DNA from 3 places in the Arthrobacter dokdonensis genome. Region 3 is predicted to be linked to each of the others. Evidence: riboswitches for the same ligand, from Rfam matches in the RefSeq annotation. Region 3 holds a riboswitch; each other region holds the start of a gene.
What was found. Region 3 has a riboswitch for S-adenosylmethionine ahead of DMB86_RS03590 (cobalamin-independent methionine synthase II family protein). Riboswitches for the same ligand answer to the same signal wherever they lie in the genome.
Positions count from the first base shown of each region.

Region 1: it holds a riboswitch for S-adenosylmethionine, as region 3 does, so the genes downstream of both, DMB86_RS16145 (aminotransferase class V-fold PLP-dependent enzyme) here and DMB86_RS03590 (cobalamin-independent methionine synthase II family protein) in region 3, are expected to answer to the same signal.
Region 2: it holds a riboswitch for S-adenosylmethionine, as region 3 does, so the genes downstream of both, DMB86_RS07690 (bifunctional o-acetylhomoserine/o-acetylserine sulfhydrylase) here and DMB86_RS03590 (cobalamin-independent methionine synthase II family protein) in region 3, are expected to answer to the same signal.

Region 1 is NZ_CP029642.1:3,620,143-3,627,135, forward strand. Features, by position in the region: gene aroA (3-phosphoshikimate 1-carboxyvinyltransferase) at 1-744, shown strand, start outside; gene rsgA (ribosome small subunit-dependent GTPase A) at 737-1,867, shown strand; gene hisN (histidinol-phosphatase) at 2,179-2,994, shown strand; SAM riboswitch class IV at 3,161-3,274, shown strand; gene DMB86_RS16145 (aminotransferase class V-fold PLP-dependent enzyme) at 3,331-4,743, shown strand; gene DMB86_RS16150 (class I SAM-dependent methyltransferase) at 4,801-5,565, shown strand; gene DMB86_RS16155 (Nramp family divalent metal transporter) at 5,661-6,917, shown strand; gene DMB86_RS16160 (metal-dependent transcriptional regulator) at 6,934-6,993, shown strand, end outside.
Region 2 is NZ_CP029642.1:1,746,202-1,753,194, forward strand. Features, by position in the region: gene DMB86_RS07670 (histidine phosphatase family protein) at 1-150, opposite strand, end outside; gene DMB86_RS07675 (CPBP family intramembrane glutamic endopeptidase) at 211-1,032, shown strand; gene DMB86_RS07680 (VOC family protein) at 1,298-1,936, opposite strand; gene DMB86_RS07685 (Tex family protein) at 2,105-4,600, shown strand; SAM riboswitch class IV at 4,800-4,917, shown strand; gene DMB86_RS07690 (bifunctional o-acetylhomoserine/o-acetylserine sulfhydrylase) at 4,999-6,315, shown strand; gene metX (homoserine O-acetyltransferase MetX) at 6,429-6,993, shown strand, end outside.
Region 3 is NZ_CP029642.1:780,970-787,962, reverse strand. Features, by position in the region: gene DMB86_RS03620 (DUF1990 family protein) at 1-44, opposite strand, end outside; gene DMB86_RS03615 (MmcQ/YjbR family DNA-binding protein) at 28-435, opposite strand; gene DMB86_RS03610 (dihydrofolate reductase family protein) at 432-1,007, opposite strand; gene DMB86_RS03605 (hypothetical protein) at 1,050-1,865, opposite strand; gene DMB86_RS03600 (polysaccharide deacetylase family protein) at 1,924-2,805, opposite strand; gene DMB86_RS03595 (CoA-binding protein) at 2,826-3,242, opposite strand; SAM riboswitch class I at 3,395-3,513, shown strand; gene DMB86_RS03590 (cobalamin-independent methionine synthase II family protein) at 3,524-4,750, shown strand; gene DMB86_RS03585 (SUKH-4 family immunity protein) at 4,737-5,252, opposite strand; gene DMB86_RS03580 (carbon-nitrogen hydrolase family protein) at 5,316-6,122, opposite strand; gene DMB86_RS03575 (adenylosuccinate synthase) at 6,319-6,993, opposite strand, start outside.

The DNA of each region.
Region 1 (6,993 bases), 1.5 Mb from region 3:
CTCCATCTGGAACACAGCGGGAGCTCGGTGCCCAGCGTCGACCACATTTCCATGACGGTTGAGGTGCTGCGCTCCCTGGGCGTCACGGTGGACAATTCCGTCCCCAACCACTGGAAGGTGCAACCGGGTCCCATTGCGGCGTTTGATGTGCAGCTGGAACAGGACCTCTCAAACGCCGGGCCCTTCCTGGCGGCGGCCCTGGCCACGCGCGGCACCGTCCGCATCCCGGACTGGCCGCTGGACACGACCCAGGTGGGCGACAAGTGGCGCCAGATCCTGCCACAGCTCGGCGCCACGGTGACGTTGGAGGGCGGCCTGCTCACGGTGACCGGCGGGCCCGAGATCCTCGGCGCGGACCTCGCGGACACCAGTGAGCTGGCACCGTCCGTCGCGGCCCTTTGTGCCCTGGCAACCGGCCCGTCCCGCCTCCGCGGGATCGCACACCTGCGCGGCCACGAAACCGACCGCCTCGCCGCGCTGGTGGCCGAGATCAACGCACTGGGCGGGGACGCCGTCGAAACGGAGGACGGGCTTGCCATCAACCCCGCCCCGCTGCACGGCGGGCTGTTCCACAGCTACGAGGACCACCGCATGGCCACGGCAGGCGCCATCATCGGACTGGCCGTGCCCGGCGTCGAGGTTGAAAACATTGCCACCACGGCCAAGACCATGCCGGCATTTCCGCAAATGTGGGCGGACATGGCCGCCCAGACGGCGGCGGCGGGGATCCCCGGGCGTGGCTAAGGACTACAGCAACTGGGACGAAACCGATGTCCGCGTCCGCGCCAACAAAAAAGGCAGCCGGCCACGCACCAAGGACCGCCCCGCCCACGTAGACGCCGTCATTGGCCGCATCACCACGGTGGACCGCGGCCGCTACACCGCCATCGTGGACGAGGACCTGCCCACAGAACGCGTGGTGGTCGCCGCGCGCGCCCGGGAGCTGCGCCGCTCCCCCGTCGTGGCCGGCGACTTCGTGGCGCTGGTGGGCGACGCCTCCGGAAAGCCGGACACCTTGGCACGCCTGGTCCGGGTAGAGGAACGCCGCACCCTGCTGCGGCGCAGTGCCGACGACACGGACCCCGTTGAACGCGTGGTGGTGGCCAACGCCGACCAGCTCGTGATCGTGGTCGCGGCAGCCAACCCGGAACCGCGCACCGGCTTCATCGACCGCGCCCTGGTGGCCGCCTACGATTCCGGCATTGCGCCGATCCTCCTGATCACCAAGGCGGACATCAAGGACCCCGCCGAGCTGCTGGCCAACTACCGGCACCTGGACATGACAGTAATCATCAGCCGCACCGCCGCCCCGGGCGCGGCCGACGCCGCCTCAGCCGTCGACGCACGCAGCGACGACGGCGACTCCGCCCTCCTGGCCGGCGGCGCCGTCGAACAACTCCACCACCACCTGGACGGCAAGGTCAGCGTGCTGGTGGGGCACTCCGGCGTCGGCAAGTCCACCATGGTCAACGCACTCACGGGTTCCCAGCGGGCCACCGGCGGCGTCAACGCGGTCACGGGGCGGGGCCGCCACACCTCGTCCTCGGCCCTCGCGTTGCGGCTGCAGGACGGGGAGGCGGGCTCGTGGATCATCGACACCCCCGGCATCCGTTCCTTCGGCCTGGCCCACGTGGACCCGAACCGGATCCTGCACGCGTTCCCCGACCTGCAACCCGGCACCGACGACTGCGAACGCGGTTGCAAACACGACTCCTCGGCCGTCAATTGCGGCTTGGACCCGTGGGTTGCCGGTGGCCATGCCGGCGGCGCGGGCCCGGCCCGGCTGGCGTCCCTGCGGCGCCTGCTGGGCACCAGCAGCCGCACCGAAGGCCGCGCCGAGGCCAAGGAGCTCGGCAACAACGACTGACAGCATCCCCGGGCGATCGGATCGGAATCGGCGGTGCAGCTTCTGCGGGCCCAGGCTGCTGTGCCCAATCGGCGGTGCAGCTCCTGCGACCTGGGCGTCCCGCAACCCGCATTACCTGCACCATCAATCCCGTTCCCGGCCCACAGCCCGCATTACCTGCACTATCAATCCCGTTCCCGGCCCACAGCCCGCATTACCTGCACCATCAATCCCGCACCATCAATCCCGTTCCCGGCCCACAGCCGACCGCCGCCAGCACGAGGACCCCATGGTCCCGCATATCCGGCCAATTTACCGATACGGTGAGGGACATGACTGTCCAACCCCAGACGTACAACGACGACCTCCGCCTGGCACACGTTTTGGCCGACACCGTCGACTCCCTGACGATGTCGCGCTTCAAGGCCCTTGACCTGCAGATTGAGACGAAGCCGGACCTGACGCCGGTCACGGACGCGGACAAGACGGCAGAGGAATCGATCCGCAGTCAGTTGTCCCGGGTGCGCCCCCGCGATGCCGTGCTGGGCGAGGAGTTCGGCAGCAGCGGCCATGGCTCACGCCGGTGGATCATCGATCCCATTGACGGGACGAAGAACTTTGTCCGCGGCGTGCCTGTCTGGGCCACGCTGATCGCGCTGGTGGACGAGGGCCGGCCCGTGGTGGGCGTGGTCAGCGCGCCGGCACTGGGCAAGCGCTGGTGGGCGGCCGAGGGCACCGGCGCCTATACAGGCAAGTCGCTGGCCTCCGCCACCCGCATCCGCGTCTCCAACGTCTCGGAACTTGCCGACGCCTCACTGTCCTATTCCTCGCTGACGGGCTGGGCGGACCGCGGCAACCGGGACGAGTTCCTGGCCCTGACGGACGAGGTCTGGCGTACGCGCGCCTACGGCGACTTCTGGTCGTACTGCCTCGTCGCGGAGGGCTCAGTGGACATCGCCTGCGAACCGGAGCTGAACCTGTACGACATGGCCGCCCTGGTGCCGATCGTCACGGAAGCCGGCGGCCGCTTCACCTCCCTGGACGGCGTGGACGGCCCGTTCGGCGGCAACGCCCTGGCCACCAACTCCATCCTGCACGCCGAGGTCCTGCGCCGCCTGAATCCCGGCTGGGACGACCTCCTCTCCTAAGCGGGACAGGTCCCCGCCGGGGTTGAAGCACGGGCGCGTTAAGTGCGACGGCGGCACCGCCGTCGCGCTTAATTCTCACCCTCGCGCTTGGGGCCGGGCCTCAGGGAGGCGGCATGTGTCGTAACAAATGCGCACGACGCCGCGGTGGGCTAGCCTTTTGGGCATAGGTCACGAGTGCCAGCGCTAAACCCCGGTTTGCTGGCCGGCAACCCTCCTTTCGCGGCGGGGTGCCCCGGGTGACGACCTGGCCGGGCCGGAGCGGTCTTGGCAAGCGCGGACTTTTGACGTTCCCTGCGGCTTCGCCGGAGCGTCAGGTCCTTCCCAAGGGAGCCTCCCATGAGTTCTGCAATCCTCGAAAAAGCACGCCTTTCCGACACGCCCCTGCTGCCCGTGGTGGGCCGCGACCTCGCTGCCCCGCTGATCCAGGGCGGCAGCACACGCTACGTGAACCTTGACTATGCGGCGTCCGCCCCGGCCGTGGAGGAAGTGGCCGCACACCTGTCCGAGGTGCTCCCGTACTACGCCAGCGTTCACCGCGGGGCGGGCTTCGCCTCGCAGGTCAGTACCTCCCTGTACGAAAACGCCCGGCACGCCGTGGCGGACTTTGTGGGCGCCCGGACGGACGACGCCGTCGTTTTTACCCGCAACACCACCGACTCCCTGAACCTGCTGGCCGGCTGCGTGGAGTCGCTGCTGGCGGAGCGCGGCCGCACCGCCGGCACGTCCCACGGACACGGGGAGGTCCTCTACCTGGACATCGAACACCATGCCAACCTGCTGCCGTGGCAGGCGCTGCCCCACCGGTCGGTGGTGGCCGGGCACAGCGTCGCGTCGACCCTGCACCGGGTGGAGACCCAGCTGCGCGCAGGCAACGTGGTGCTGCTGGCCGTCACCGGCGCCTCCAATGTCACGGGCGAGGTGCTGCCCATTGCCGAGCTGGCGTCGCTGGCCCACAGGCACGGCGCCCGGATTGTGGTCGACGCCGCCCAGCTGGCCCCGCACCGGCGCCTCCACATTGCCCGCGACGGCATCGACTACGTGGCCTTCTCCGGCCACAAGCTTTACGCTCCGTTTGGTGCCGGCGTGTTGGTGGGGCGCCCGGACTGGCTCGACGACGGCCGCCCGCACCTGGCCGGCGGGGGCGCCGTGAAGGACGTGCGGCTGGAATCCGTGCGCTGGACAAAGGGCCCGGCCCGCCACGAGGCCGGCTCGCCCAACGTCCTTGGCGCGGCGACGCTGGCCAAGGCCACGCAGGTCCTGGCCGCCCTGGACCCCGACGAGTGGCACGCGCATGAGCAGGAGCTGCGCGCCCGCCTGGTGGCCGGGCTGGAAGCGCTGCCCGGCGTCACCGTCCACCAGCTGTTTTCCGATTCCGCGAGCCACCCCCGCTGCGGCACCATCGGCGTGGTGAACTTTTCCGTGCAAGGGTACGACGCCGGACTGGCCGCCGCCTATCTCTCCGCCGAACACGGCGTGGGCGTGCGGGACGGCAGGTTCTGCGCGCATCCGCTGCTGCGCCGGCTGGGTCTGGCCTCGGGCTCGCTGCGTGCCAGCTTCGGCGTGGGCTCGCGGCGTGAGGACGCCGACCGCCTGGTCAGCGGCGTGGCAGCCCTGGTCAACGAGGGCCTCGGCTGGGACTACGTGGTGGACGCGGGCCGCTGGGTGCCCGCCAACGACTCCCGCGGTTACCCCGAATGGGCGCCCAACACCCCGGGCACGGCCGGCGCGGCCCCCTGCTCCACCGACTGACGCCATGGCGGGCGGCGGGGGTAGAGTGGAGCGGCGAATCCACCACCAGAACGGAGCATGATGTCAGGCGCGGGCGGACCGGTCTTTGACGACGCACGGCGGGTGGCGATGGCCGACGCTTTTCAGGAGGGCGGGGCCCATTACGACAAGGTGCGCCCCGGCTACCCGGAGGAGTCGCTGGACTGGCTTTCCTCCGGCCTCGACGTCCGGGACGTCCTGGATGTCGGAGCCGGGACGGGGAAGTACACGCAACTGCTGGCCGTGCGGGGATGGCGGGTGACCGCCGTCGACCCTTCGGCCGACATGCTCGAACAGCTGAAGCGGAACCTCCCGGCGGTCAAGACGCTGCCGGGAACTGCGGAAAGCACGGGTTTGGCGGCTGGTTCCGTGGATCTGGCGGTGGCCGCCCAGGCCTGGCACTGGTGCGATCCGGTCGCGGCGAGCACGGAGCTGGCGCGCGTCCTGCGGCCCGGAGGCGTGCTCGGGCTGGTGTGGAACCAGCTGGACGTCAGCATCCCCTGGGTGCACCGGCTGTCGCGCATCATGCACGCCGGCGACGTCCACAAGCCCGATTTCCGCCCCCACGTGGGCGCCGAACTCCATGACCTCGGCCTCCATGAGACCCGGTGGGAGCAGGTGGTCACTGCCGAGGAACTGCTGGAGCTGGTCAAGTCGCGAAGCTACTACCTCCAGGCCGACGGGCCCACACGCGCCAAGGTGCTGGGCAACCTGCGCTGGTATTTGTTTGAGCATCTGGGGCACGTCCCCGGCGAGGACGTCGCGCTCCCCTACTACTGCCAGACATGGCGCGTCCACACGTAAGCCCTGTGTCGCGCAAACCTCGACAGCACCATTCCCACCGGCTACTATTTCGGTATACCTAAATTTTACCTTTAGGATGATCGAAGGAAAGCTCATTGCTCGAATCCCCCGCGACCAGGACACGTTCACCGAAGCGCAGCCGCGGCGGGCGGCTCCTTCTTCTGGGCCCGGCCTTCGTGGCGGCCATCGCCTACGTGGACCCGGGCAACGTCGCTGCCAACCTGACGTCCGGCGCGACGTACGGCTACCTGCTGGTCTGGGTGCTGGTCGCCGCGAACCTCATGGCCATGCTGGTGCAGTACCAGTCAGCCAAACTCGGCGTGGTGACCGGCAAATCGCTGCCGGAGCTGCTCGGACGGCGGTTCGGGACGTCCGGACGGCGGCTGTACTGGGCGCAGGCGGAGCTCGTGGCGATGGCCACCGACCTGGCGGAAGTGGTGGGCGGCGCCATCGCCCTGAACCTGCTCTTCCATGTGCCGCTTCCCGTGGGCGGGCTCATCGTGGGCGTCGCGTCCATGGCCCTGCTGGCCGTGCAAAACCGCCACGGGCAGCGCCACTTTGAGGCCATCATCATCCTCCTGCTGCTGGTCATCACCGTCGGATTCCTCGCCGGGCTGGTGCTCAGCCCGCCGGATCCGGCCGGTGTCCTCTCCGGTCTGGTACCGAGATTCGAGGGCAGCCACAGCCTCCTGCTGGCCGCCGGCATGCTCGGGGCCACCGTGATGCCGCACGCCATCTACCTGCACTCCCAGCTGGCCAAGGACCGGCACACCGGCGCCCGCCGCACCCGGGAATCCCTGCGCCGCATTGTCCGCGCCACCCGATGGGACGTGGTTGCCGCCCTGCTCCTGGCGGGTGCCGTGAACATCGGCATGCTGCTCCTCGCCGCCTCCACGCTGGGCGGGGTGTCCGGCACCGACACCATCGAGGGCGCCCATGCGGCCATCGCCGCAAGCCTGGGCCCGGTGACCGGCGTGGTGTTCGCCGTCGGCCTGCTGGCGTCGGGACTGGCCTCCACGTCGGTGGGTGCATACGCCGGCGCCGCCATCATGCACGGTCTCCTCCACGTCCGCATCCCGTTGCTGGCACGGCGGGTGGTCAGCCTGATTCCGGCCATCGTCCTGCTGACCGTGGGCGTGGACCCCACATGGGCGCTGATCGTCAGCCAGGTGGTGTTGAGCTTCGGCATACCGTTTGCCCTGATTCCGCTGCTGCGCCTGACCGCCGACAAGGACCTCATGGGCGAACACCGGGACCGGCTGCCCTTGCGGCTCGCCGCCCTGGCCAGCGCCGTCCTGATCGTGGCGCTGAACGCTCTCCTGCTGTGGCTGACCGCCACCGGGGCGGCGTAGCCGGTAGGCTGGGCAGGTGAAAGCCACCGCCACATCCTCCAGCATCGAGGACTATGTCAAGGTCATTTACTCCTTC
Region 2 (6,993 bases), 970 kb from region 3:
GCGAATCTGCTCACCCGCTTCGCGCGCCTGCGCCACGCCCAGCCCGGTCAGCGGAATCCGGTAGTCGGGGATCCGGTTGTAAATGGTCTGGTCCTGGTTGGCTGCCGACTGTCCGTGACGGACCATGATGATCTGGCGTGGAGCGCTCATGCCAAAGAGCCTAGGCCAGCCTCAACCGCAATGGGTGCAAGACCGGGCATCATTTAGTACATGAATGACGCCACGCCCCGCAATGACCAGTACGACGCCGGTCCGCCCGCCTTGGGCGGCGGGGCCGCGACGGTGCGGTGGAACTGGGGGGCGCGGTCGCGGCGTCGGCTGGTGTTTGAGGTGCTGCTGGTGCTGGGACTTTCACTCGGACAGTCGGCCGTGTATTCGGTGGTGCAGCTGCTGGACAAGATGTCCCGGGCGCCCATCGCGCAGGGCACATCCACACTGAACGTGGTCCGCAGCAACCGCGAGTTCTTCGACCTGACGTACCAGCTGCTGGACATCTTTTTCGCAGTGGTGCCGGTGTTCCTGGTGCTCTACCTGCTCGCCGAGCCCGGACAATCGGTGTTCCGCAGGATCGGGCTCGACTTCCGGCGCCCCGTCCGCGACGGGCTCGGCGCCCTGGGCCTGCTGGTGGTCATCGGCGTGCCGTCGCTGGGGCTGTATGCCGCCGGCCGGGCGCTGGGGATCACCACGGAGATCATCCCCAGCGCCCTCCACCAATACTGGTGGACCATTCCGGTGCTGGTGCTCTCGGCCATTCACAACGGCCTGCTCGAGGAAGTGGTCATGGTCGGCTGGCTGCTGGACCGGCTGGAGCGGATCGGGCTCGCGCCGCTGGCCGCGGTCCTGCTCAGCTCGCTGATCCGCGGCAGCTACCACCTGTACCAGGGCTTCGGACCATTCGTTGGCAACTTTGTCATGGGCCTGCTGTTCTGCTGGCTCTACAAAAGGTACGGGCGCGTGATGCCGCTGGTCGTGGCGCATTCGCTCGTGGACATCGCCGCCTTCACCCTTGGCCCCGCACTCGGCTTCGGGTAACCGCAGCCGAGGGCGGGCGTCGTTGCCTGGGTTCACCGGTATTGGTGGCGCAGATAACGTGGGCTGGCTCCCGGTCTTGGGTTTGGTGGCGCAGATAACGTGGGGTGGCGGCTGCCGAACCCGCTTTATCTGCACCGCCGATTGGGTGGACCCGCCCGAACCCGCGTCATCTGCACCGCCGAATCTGGCGGGGACCCCGCCTGCCGGGAACGCAAGCGGCACCCGCCCCCGCAAGGGTGGGTGCCGCTGTCGTGAGCCCGAAAAACTAAATCGTGACGTTGCCGTTGGCTGTTTCAAAGGTCACGGACATGATGCCGGGGGTGCCGCGCGGGGCAATCCACTCCACGGCCACGTCCTCCAGCGGCTGCTCGACGGGCTGGCCCAGCCATTCGGTCAGGCGCTCGGCGCTGCCGGCAATGGTCAGGGACGCCAGCCGCACGGCGGACGGACGGGCCAGGGACGGGTGCAGGGCGGGGTCGCCCTCCCACTTGAGCATGTAGGGCACCTGCGGGTCGGCGATGAGGCCCTTGATGCCGATCTGCTGCCAGACAAGCTCGCGGCCGTCGGGGAACTTGCGGTTGCCCGGGACGGCGCTGCGGCCCAGACGTTCCTCGAAGGGCGTGAGGTCGTCCACAGCCACGCACCAGCCCATCCAGCCGCCGCCTGCCTGGGAGCGGGCGCGGACGGCCTGCCCGAACGGCGCCTTGTCGGAGGCGGGGTGGTCCAACACCTCGACAACTTCAAGGTAGTGGTGGTCGGTGAGGGGAATGATCATATTGCGGGTGCCGAAGCGCGGGTGCACGCCTCCGCGCACTGCGTCGACCCCCAGTGCGGTCGCGATTCGCTCCGTGGTGGCGGCCAAGCCATCTGATTCACAGGCGTAAGAAACGTGGTCCATTCGCATGCGTTTATCTTGGCACTTTGTGATCGGGCTCTCGACTTAGCGTCGCCTAACTCACATAGGATGTCTGACCGCAGCGGGGGCAGGCAGTATTCAAATCTGGGGCAGAATTGAGAGGTGACTGAATCCACCCGCCCCACCGAGCCCGACGCCGCTTCCCCCGCCCTGCTGTTGCCCTCCGCCGCGGCGGTTGAGGCCCGCATCGGCGCCGCCATTGCCGCGGAGCTGGGCGTCCGGCCCGCCCAGGTGCGTGCCGCCGTCGGCCTGATGGACGACGGCGCCAGCGTCCCCTTCATTGCCCGGTACCGCAAGGAAGTGACAGGGACGCTCGACGACGCCCAGCTGCGCGAGCTGGAGGAACGGCTGCGCTACCTGCGCGAGCTGGAGTCCCGCCGTCGTGCGGTGCTGGAGACCGTCCACGCGCTGGGCAAGCTGACGGAACGGCTGCGCGCCGCCATCGAGGCCGCCACGACGAAGTCGGACCTGGAGGACCTGTACCTGCCCTACAAGTCCACCCGCAAGACCAAGGCCGACGCCGCCCGGGAAGCCGGCCTGGAGCCCCTGCTCGAGGCGCTCCTCAAGGACCCCGCGCAGGCCCCCGCCGCGATCGCGGACAGGTTCCTGAATCCGGAGCACGCCGTGGCCACTGCCGACGACGCGCTGGCCGGCGCGCGCGCCATCCTCATCGAACGGGCAGGGATGGATGCCGCCCTGGTGGGCGGGCTGCGCGAAAGGCTGTGGAAGACGGGCCGGCTGCGATCCACAGTCAAAACAGGCAAGGCAGGGAAGGCCGCCGACGGAGAGAAATTCAAGGACTACTTTGACTTTTCCCAGCCGCCGCACACGCTGCCCAGCCACCGGGTGCTCGCGCTGCTGCGCGGCGAAAAGGAAGGCGTGCTGACACTGGACCTTTCGGAGGCGGACACCCGCGACGCCGACGCCCAGGCGCAGGCCCGCGCCCGCTATGAAAGCGCCGTGGCGCACTCCCTAGGCATTGCCGATGCCGGCCGGGCCGCCGACACCTGGCTCATGACCGGCGCCCGCCTGGCCTGGCGCACCCGCATCCTCACCCGCCTGTCCGTGGACCTGCGCGTGCGGATGTTCCAAAGCGCCGAGGAGGAATCGGTGCGCGTGTTTGCCGCCAACCTGCGCGACGTCCTGCTTGCCGCGCCCGCCGGCAACAGGGCCACGCTCGGCCTGGACCCGGGCCTGCGCACGGGCACCAAGGTGGCCGTGGTGGACGGCACCGGCAAGGTGGCCGCCACGGACACCATCTACCCGCACGCCCCGGCCAGGCGCTGGAACGAGGCCCTGGCCACGCTTGCTGCCCTGGTGGAAAAGCACCATGTGGAACTCATCGCCATCGGCAACGGCACGGCCAGCCGCGAAACCGACAAGCTCGCCGCCGAACTCCTCGCGGAACTCAAAAGGACCCATCCGGATCGCTTGGTCGCCAAGCTGGTGGTTTCCGAGGCCGGTGCGTCGGTCTATTCCGCCTCCGCCCTGGCCGGCGCCGAACTGCCCGGCATGGACGTCTCCCTGCGCGGCGCGGTCTCGATTGCCCGCCGCCTGCAAGACCCGCTCGCGGAACTGGTCAAGATCGATCCCAAGTCCATCGGCGTGGGCCAATACCAGCACGATCTCACCCCGGCCAAGCTGGAGCGCTCGTTGGACGCCGTGGTCGAGGACTGCGTCAACGCCGTCGGTGTGGACCTGAACACGGCGTCCCCGGCGCTGCTGGCCCGGGTGGCCGGTGTGGGGCCCCTGCTGAGCGAAAACATTGTGGCGCACCGCAACGAAAACGGCCCGTTCAGCAAGCGCCGCGAGTTGCTCAAGGTGGCCCGCCTGGGCCCCAAGGCCTACGAACAGTGTGCCGGCTTCCTGCGCATCACCGGGGGAGCGGAGCCGCTGGATGCCTCCAGCGTGCACCCCGAGGCGTACGGCGTGGCCCGCAGGATCCTGGCCGCCGTCGGTGCCGGGCCCGCGGAAATTTCCGGCGGCGTGGCGGCCGTGGCCGCCGTCGACCCCCAGGACTTCACGGACGGAACCTTCGGCCTGCCGACCGTGGCGGACATCGTCGCCGAGCTGCAAAAGCCGGGGCGCGACCCCCGCCCGCGCTTTGAAACCGCCACGTTCAGCGAGGGGATTGAGAAGATCACCGACTTGCGCCCGGGCATGATCCTGGAGGGCACCGTCTCCAACGTCGCCGCATTCGGCGCCTTCGTGGACATCGGCGTGCACCAGGACGGGCTGGTCCACGTCTCCGCCATGAGAAACACGTTCGTCTCCGACCCGCACACCGTGGTCAAGTCCGGCCAGGTCGTGCGCGTGAAGGTGCTGGACGTGGAGCCGGAACGCAAGCGCATCTCGCTCACCCTGCGCCTGGACGACGGGGCCAATGCCGCCGGCGCCAAGGCCGGAGCCAGAGCCGGGTCCACGACAAATGCTCCCGCGGACGACGCCGGCTCCCGAACACCGGCGCGTAACTCGCCGCGGGGCGGTGCCCAGGGGGCGCGCCAGGCCCGGCAGGGGCGGCAGGGCCGGCCGGTGGATGGATCCGGCCAGACCCGATCTCCGTCGACCGGCCAGGCCCGGCCGGCGGCACCGGCGGCGGACACCGCCATGGCAGAGGCTCTGCGCCGGGCCGGACTGGGCAAGCGCGGGTAGGGCGGGACAGCGCAGGGTCCGCTCCGCCGCGGCACTCCTCCGACGTGGGACGCCAAGGACAGGATGCTGCAGGTGGTCGGCACGGCACTTGTTCGGCCCTGCCCAGTTTTCGGCGCCAATGTCCAGCACATGTTCGGCCAGGGTCATAAAGCCGTCACAATGTTGCGGCGCGGCGGAGCGCTCTCGCACACTGGTAACAGGTCATGAGTGCCAGCGACAAGCCCCGGCTCGCTGGCCGGCAACCCTCCTTACCGCGGCGGGGTGCCCCGGGTGAAGACCTGGCGCTGGGCCAACCGGGCTCGGTGCAAGCGCGGGCCGCAACTTCCCCTCCCGCCCCCTGCGTCCCCGGACGCCGGGGCGCGGGACGTGGACGGCCTCTAGTGTGTAAGGAGCTCGAAGTGAGCAACGCTTGGTCATTTGAAACCCGTCAGATCCACGCCGGCCAGCAGCCGGATGCCGCCACCGGCGCCCGGGCGCTGCCGATCTACCAGACGACGTCGTTCGTGTTCCCCTCGACGGAAAGCGCCGCCGCACGGTTCGCGCTCACCGAACTGGAGCCCATCTACACGCGCATCGGCAACCCCACCGCCGACGCCGTCGAACAGCGCGTCGCCAGCCTGGAAGGCGGGGTGGGGGCCCTGCTCCTTGCTTCCGGGCAGGCCGCCACCACGTTCGCCATCCTCAACCTGGCGGAGGCCGGGGACCACATTGTGTCCAGCCCCAGTATCTACGGCGGCACGTTCAACCTGCTGGCCCACACGCTGAAGAAGCTCGGCATCGAGGTCACGTTTGTCTCCGATCCGGACAACCTGGATGAATGGCGCTCCTCGGTCCGGCCCAACACGAAGGCGTTCTTCGGCGAGACGGTCTCGAACCCGCGCCAGGACGTGCTGGACCTGGAAAACATCAGCGCCATCGCCCACGACGCCGGCGTGCCGCTGATCGTGGACAACACCCTGGCCACGCCGTACCTGATCCGCCCGCTGGAATGGGGCGCGGACATCGTGATCCATTCCGCCACCAAGTACCTGGGCGGGCACGGCAACGCCATCGGCGGCATCATCGTCGACGGCGGCAGGTTCGACTTCGCCGCCAGCCCGGACAGGTTCCCGGGATTCAACACTCCGGATGAGAGCTACAACGGCCTGGTCTACGCCCGCGACCTCGGCGTGGGCAGCGCCCTCGGCGCCAACCTGGCCTACATCCTCAAGGCCCGCGTGCAACTGCTGCGCGACCTCGGCTCCGCCATCTCCCCCTTCAACGCCTTCCTCATCGCGCAGGGCATCGAGACGCTGAGCCTGCGGGTGGAACGCCACGTCGCCAACGCCGTCAAGGTGGCCAATTGGCTTGAAGCCAATGAGAACGTCGACGCCGTGGCCTACGCCGGCATCCCGTCCAGCCCATGGTTTGAGCGCGGCCGCAAGTACGGCCCGAACGGGACGGGCGCCATCGTCTCCTTCGACATCAAGGGCGGGCTCGAGGCCGGGCGGCGTTTCGTGGACGGCCTGGAGCTGCACTCGCACGTGGCCAACCTGGGCGACGTCCGCTCCCTGGTGATCCATCCGGCGTCAACCACGCACGCCCAGCTGAGCGAAGAGCAGCGGCTGGCCGCCGGCGTCCGCCCCGGCCTGGTACGCCTGTCCGTGGGCCTGGAAGGCGTCGAGGACATCATTGCCGATCTCGAAGCCGGGTTCCGGGCAGCAAAATCAGCGTGAGTGCCGCGGACAGGACGGCGGCGGAGGATACCGTGTTCACCCCAGGCACCGACCCCGACACGTCCAACCCCGGCGGCAGCCCCTGGTCCGGCGCCGTCGGGCAGGGCGGCGGCGTGCTGCGCTCGGTGAACATTGGCGCGCTGGCGCTGGAGGCCGGGGGCGGACTGCCGTCCGTGACGGTGGCCTACGAATCCTGGGGGACGTTGGATGAAGACGGCAGCAACGCCGTCCTCATCCAGCACGCACTCACGGGCAGCACCCATGTCAGCCGCGGGGAGTCCGAGGAGGACGGCTGGTGGGAAGGTTTGGTCGGCCCCGGTGAAGTCATCGACACCGACAGGTACTTCGTGGTGGCCGCGAACATGCTCGGCGGCTGCTACGGGACCACCGGCCCCTCCAGCATTGCCGAGGACGGCGCGCCCTACGGCTCACGTTTCCCCTTCGTCACCATCCGCGACTCCGTCCACGCGGAGGCACGCCTGGCTGACGCGCTGGGGGTCACGTCCTGGCACGCCGTCATCGGTGGTTCGATGGGCGGCGCCCGCGCCCTCGAATGGGCGGTGACGTACCCCGAACGCGTGCGGCGCTGTGCCGTGGTGGCGGCCTGCGCCGCCAGCACGGCCGAGCAGATCGCCTTTGCCCAGGCCCAGGTGCTCGCCATCCGCCAGGACCCGCACT
Region 3 (6,993 bases):
AGCTCCGGGTAAAACAAGCCCTCGCGGCTATCCTTTGGCGACACGGGCACTCCAATTCAATGCTGCTTGTTGTTTGCGGGTCAGCCCGGCCACCACCAGGTCGTAGGAATCCTCGAGCATGTCCAGCACCATCTCCGCGGCCACCATGGAGCAGTCAACCGTGTTCCAGTGCCGCTTGTTCTGGTGGTAACCGGGAACGATGCCCGGGTGGGCGGAGCGCAGCTGGACGGCCAGCAGGGGATCGCACTTCAGGTTGATCAACGGCGTCGGCAGGCTGAGATCGCCCAGTGCAAACACCTTGCCGACCCAGGTGTCGCCGCCACTGCTGGGCGCCCTGACCTTGAAGACGGAGGTCTCAGGGCCGAAAGGAAAGCCTTCGTAGGCGCCGGGAAATGCCAGGGCGGCGGCGCGGAGCCGCTCCGCCGAAAGTGTCACGGCGAGACACCCAGCCCGGCCTTTTTGACGCCATACGTCAGCTGGGCGAACTGGCCGTGCTTGCCCGCGGAGAGCAGCTCCATCCGGTCCGGGCCCAGCGTGCGCGGGAGCAGCGGGGCGCCGCCCACCAACACGGCCGGGGCCATGGTGACCACCAGTTCGTCCAGAGCGTCGATGTCCAGGAACTGGCCGGCGACGTCGCCACCCCCCACCACCCAGACATTCTTGTCCCCTGCCGCAGCCACAATCCCGGGCAGGGCGTCCGCGACGGGACCGGAGACAAACCGGACGTCGGCGCCGTCGGGCACGGGCAGTTCCCGGGAGGTGAAAACGTACGTTGGCTTGGCGCCGTAAAATTGCTGCCACTTGGCCGGGTTCTCCAGCAGCCGTTCCTCGCGCAGGACCCATTCGTAGGTGGCGGAGCCCTCCACAAAGACGCCCATGCCGTCCATGAACGCGGCGATGTCCGGTCCTCCGGCGTCGTCCACGGCAAAGAGCCACGCGAGCGAGTTGTCAGCATCCGCCAGGAACCCGTTAAGCGTGCTGGCGGTGTAGTAAACAATCCGGGTCATGGGGACAACGGTACCGGATTCCAGATGCCGGGGCCCTGAAACTCACCCAGTACAAAGCCTCCCCAGCGGCGTCAGCCGCACGGCGAGCAGCCCGTCATATCGGCTCAGGGACGGCAGGAAGTCCCCACCCCAGCGATCGGCATAGTCGCCTCGCGCGCCCACCGGGGACGTGTAGCGCACATCGATCAGACCCAGCGTTGCGGCATATTCAAAGAACAGCGCCAGCACATACCGACCCTGCAGCACGTCCCAGTCGTGCATGCCGTCATAACCAATGGAACCATACTCCGGATCCACTATGTACAGTTTCCACAGGCGCATGTCACTACGCTGAATCACCGGGTCCATGCCTTCGTGCTGCATCTGGGTAAAAAGATCATCCGTGGCGGTCCACTCGTCCGTCCCCAGGAGGGAAAGCCCTTCGGCCGCCAGCTGGCGCCGCGGCCGCAGGGCGCTGAGCACATTGCTGGCCCGCTGGCCCTTGATGCCATCAACCCGGCTGAATTCGTCAATAATGCCTGCCTTGAGCCACCGTTCCCAGAGCAGCTTCACCGTCAAGGCAGGGTCCTTGCGCAGCGCAGCCCTTCCGCGGGGCGTGAGCTGCATGCGCGGCCCGTCGGCGAGTCCTCCCGCCTGAAGAAGCAGCGGCCAGGCGAAAGCCGAGATGGCTTCACTGGCATAAAAGTCGCCGCCAGGGAGGTTCTCGGCCAGCAGCTTCACGGTGGCTGCAGACGGCTTGCGCGTCGCAGCGCTGACCCGCAATTTGCCGGCCTCCGCCAGCGCCAGCACCACGGGCAGCTGCGCCAGCGCCCGCTGCTCGGTCATGACTTCGGCCGCATCCACCGGGGAATCATCCATGCTCCATGCTCCTTGTCCGGTCGCCGTACGGCGGCCTTTGCCAGCTGAACAGTCTGCCTTACTTCACGCCCAGGTAGTCCTCCAGCAGCACAACCTTCAGCCCGGCCGCCTTCTGCGCCCTGATGAACGCCGCCAGGTCCGCGGGCAATTCTGGCCGGAAGTGCATCAGTACGATGTCCCCCGGGCGCAGTGCCTGGCCCACCTGGTACTGCATGGACCGCGCGTTGGCCTTCGCCTCCCAGTCCACAATCGCTTTCATGCCGCACTCCGCGGCGGCCCTGCGCACGGCCTGCGTGTACGGGCCTCCCGGTGGACGGAAGAGGACGGGACGCCGGCCGAAGTACTTTTCCTCATAGTCCGCCATGCCGCAGATCTCGGCCTTGACCTGCGGGTACGGGAGGTTGATGAAGCCCAGGTTGTGGGTCATCGTGTGGTCCTCGATGAGGTATCCGGCGTCGAGATAGGCCTGGTAGAAGCCCGCGTGCCCGGCAATGAAGGTGTGCGCCAAAAACAGCGACGCCTTGATGCCGTTCCGCTCCAGCAGCGCCAGGTCGGATGCCCGCTTCACCGCCCCGTCGTCAATGGTCAGGAACACCACCTTTTGTTGCGTGGGGATCTTGGTGATGACCGGGACCATGCCGTCCTCAATGGGCGGCAGCGTATAGTCCGGCACCAGCCCGCCCAAGGTGCTGTGCCGCCCCGTCGTCGGATCCAGGGCTGAGGGCGCGGACGACGCCGGAGCCTGCGTTGCGCTCACGGCCCCGGCCGCCGTCGTGGTCCAGGACGGTGCCGTCGGCGCGGTGGTCGCGGAGGTGCCGGCCGGCGTCGTGGTTCCGGCGGCAACGCGCAGGACGCCCACGGCGAGCGCGGCGAGCACCACCACCACGGCGAGCGTAATCCAGCGGGCCGTGTTCGGGATGGTGCGCATATGGCGGGGCATGTCGGCCTTTGGGGTTGAACTTACAGGCCGATGGCGGCGGCCTGTATTTTGGGGCAGGTGTCCATGACCACGTCCAGGCCGGCGTCGGCCGCCCGCTGTGCCGCGGCCTCGTCGACGACCCCCACTTGCAGCCAGACCGCCTTGGCGCCGACGGCGATGGCCTGGTCCACCACCGCGCCCACCTTGGTGGAGTTCACAAAACAGTCGACGACGTCAATTGCTCCTGGAATCTCGGCGAGGGTCCTGTAGCCCTTGACCCCGTGGACGTCGTCGCCCGACAGGTTGACCGGAATGATTTCCTGTCCCAGGTGCTGCTGCAGGAACAACGACACACCCACCGCCGCCCGCAGCGGGTTGTTGGACAGCCCGACCACCGCCCAGCGGGCGGGCGTGGTCAGCAGGCGGTGGATGACCGCGGGATCGTTGACATGGCTCATGGAGCCAATTTTATGTGCCCGACCGGAGGATTGGCCTCAGGCACGGCCGTGGCAGGGGCAGGTACGGCCCGTCCGCGGAAGTCCTCGTCGCAATGCGGCGCAACGCGGCGCAATGATTTGGCGTGGAGCCCGGCCCGAGGGCACAATGGGCGTGACCATCCCGAGCGGCCGAGAGATCTGGCTCAGCGACGCCGCAGCAACCCTCCTTGGCCGTGCCTGAACAGTGTTCGGCAGCGTCGGGGACCGGTGCTACCGCCAGAAACGATGGAAGGAATCCATTCGTGGCTTTAAACACCGACCACATCCGCACCACCCACGCCGGCTCGCTGCCCCGCACCCCTGCCCTGCTGGCCGCCAACGCCGAACGGGAGGCCGGCGGCGACACCGACGAATACCAAGCCCTGCTTGCGGATTCCGTGGTGGACATCGTTGCCCGGCAGCAGGCCGCCGGCATCGACATTCCCAATGACGGCGAGTACGGCCACACCATGTCCAACGCCGTCGACTACGGCGCCTGGTGGAACTACTCGTTCGGCCGCCTCGGTGGGCTGGAGGCAACCACCGTGGACCGTTGGGCCGACGACGAAGCGCACCGATCCACGCCCGGCAACGTGGTGCTGACTTCCTTTCCGGACCGTCGAGACCGACAGAAATTCAACGAGGCCTACAGCGACCCGGCCTCCGGCATCCTGGCCCATCGCAAGGCCACGACGCAGCCGAAGATTGTCGGACCGCTGACCTACACGGGACACGCACAGGTCGCCTCCGACGTTGCCAACCTGGGCAAGGGACTTGCCTCCGCCGGCCTGACGGAGGGGTTCATGGCAGCGTTGTCACCCGGCTCCTGCGCCCGGCTGGCCAACGAGTATTACGCCACCGACGAGGAACTGCTCTACGCCTGCGCGGACGCCATGCGCGAGGAGTACAAGGCGATCATCGGCGCCGGCCTGACGGTCCAGCTCGACGATCCCTCGCTGGCCGAGAGCTGGGACCAGGTCAACCCGGAACCGGCCCTCGCCGATTACAAGAAGTTCATCCAACTGCGGGTCGAGGCCACCAACTACGCCCTCCGGGGACTTCCCGAGGACAAGATCCGCCTCCACGTGTGCTGGGGCTCATGGCACGGCCCACACACCACGGACATCCCCTTCGCCGACATTCTCGACGAGGTGCTCGCCATCCAAGCGGGCGCCTATTCCTTCGAGGCCGCCAATGTCCGGCACGAACATGAATGGAAAATCTGGCAGGACGCCAGGCTGCCGGAAGGCAAATCCATCATCCCCGGCGTGGTTTCCCATGCGACGAACGTGGTGGAACACCCGGAACTCGTGGCGGACCGTATCGAGCGCTTCGCCTCGGTGGTGGGCCGCGAGGCCGTCATCGCATCCACCGACTGCGGCCTGGGCGGCCGCGTCCACCCGCAGATCGCGGCGGCCAAGCTGGAGGCGCTGGGGCAGGGCGCGGAAATAGCCTCACGCCGACTCTGGAAAGGACCTAGGCGACGCTGAAGGACTCGTCGGCGCCGGGGCGGTCGTTGTCCCCGGTGTCGGTCTCGCGTTCATCTTCCTCGTCGTCGTCCAGGTCGTCGTAATCCACGTAGTCGTCGCTGGTCAGTTCCTCCGTGTAGAGGGACCAGAACTCGTTGGGGCCGGCGGCCGGGGGGTCCAGGACCTTCAGCTGGGATTCGAAGGACTTCCTGACCGCGGAAAACTCCTCGTCGTCCTCCGGGCCGGGTGCGTCGCTGTCAATGGAGCCCCACGCGGACACGATTTGGACGAACGTGTCCAGGTTGGAGGCAACAAGGGACTCGTCGTCCTCGCAGACAAAGAGCACGGCCCCCTTCTTGCGATCGACCACGACAAACTGGAAGTCGCCGTCGTTGCACACCACGGCACGCCCGGCAGGATCGTTGTGGTACGGGGGTTTCAGCCAGGTGCCGTCCATCGGCATGTCCTCCAACGCCGAGGGGTGCAGCGGCTCAAGCGCCGCCCAAATTCTGGAATCATTCATGGCTTCCTCCTGCCCTTATTCCTGACACTAACCACCGGGAACCGTGCCGTCAATGGAATATTTCTACCCGGCCGGAACCACCACCGCATTGCTCTCAAAACGCCGGTTGCGCAGCACCGGCAGGAATTCGCGCACTTCCTCGATGCGCTTGTGCGTCACGTCCGCCGTGGCCACGCCCTCCGCCTCGTCGTCCAGGAAGTCCTGCGGAATGCCCATGGGATCCAGCACCACCGAATGGCCGATGCAATGGTCGCTCGAGGTTCCCGCCGCCGCAATCCACACCGTGTTTTCAATGGCACGGGCCTTCAGCAGCGTCTCCCAGTGGTCCACCTTGTGGTCGCCCTTGAACCAGGCCGCCGCGACGCAGATCAGGTCCGCCCCGGCCAGCGCCAGCGCCCGGGCCTGCTCGGGGAAGCGGATGTCGTAGCAGGTCATGATGCCCACCTGGAAGCCGCCGATGTCCACCAGGGTCACGCCGTTGTCGCCGGGCTTGATCCTGCGCGATTCCTGGTAGGAGAACGCGTCATAGAGATGCAGCTTACGGTAGGTGCCCAGGATGGCGCCGTCCTCGTCCACGGCCACGAGCGTGTTGTAGGGGCGGGCCTCCGCGCTGGACTCATAACCCCCGGCAATGACGGCAATGCCGACGTCCGCCGCGATGCGGGAGACGCCCTGGACAAACGTTGTCCATTCCGCTTCCACGGCTGCCACGAACCCGCCCGCAACCCTGCCCACCGAAAACATCGACTCCTCGGGAAAGACCACCAGGCGCCCGCCATCCGCACGGGCCTCCGCGGCGAGCCGGCGCATCACCGCCAGGTTCGCGGCCACGTCCCCGCCGGGGTTGAACTGTCCAACACTGACCTTCATGGCATCTTCCTTACCGTGGCTTGACTTACCTCCAGCGTAGTCTTCCCAGCCCGCAACGAAGGAGGGACGACGCCGGAACTTGCGTTCCGCCGTCGTCCCTCCTTGGGCGGCGCTGCCGTACGGAGCGCCAGCGATTTATTGGGCGGGCGTGGATGGGCCCACGCGCCCGAGGGCCCCGGAAAATCGCGCCAGCGATTTATTGGGCGGGCGTGGGGATGAGGTCGTGCCGCACGATGGTCTGGTCGCGGTCCGGGCCCACCCCGATGGCCGAGATGCGCGTGCCGGACATCTTTTCCAGCGCCAGGATGTAGTTCCGGGCGTTCTCCGGCAGGTCCTCCATGGTGCGGGCGCCGGTGATGTCTTCGGTCCAACCGGGGAAGTACTCGAAGATGGGCACGGCGTGGTGGAAGTCCGTCTGCGTCATCGGCATTTCGTCGAAACGCACGCCGTCGACGTCGTAGGCCACGCAGACGGGGATCTGCTCGATCCCGGTGAGCACGTCCAGCTTGGTGACGAAGTAGTCCGTGAAGCCGTTGACGCGGGAGGCGTGGCGGGCCAGAATGGCGTCGTACCAGCCGCAGCGGCGCGGGCGGCCGGTGTTGACACCGAACTCGCCACCGGTCTTTTGCAGGTAGATGCCCATCTCGTCAAAGAGCTCGGTGGGGAACGGTCCGGCGCCAACACGGGTGGTGTACGCCTTGATGATGCCCACGGCGCGGGTGATCCGGGTGGGGCCGATTCCCGAGCCCACGGAGGCTCCCCCGGCGGTCGGGTTGGAGGACGTCACGAACGGGTAGGTGCCGTGGTCCACATCCAGGAACGTGGCCTGCCCGCCTTCCATGAGCACCACCTCGCCGCGGTCCAGCGCCTC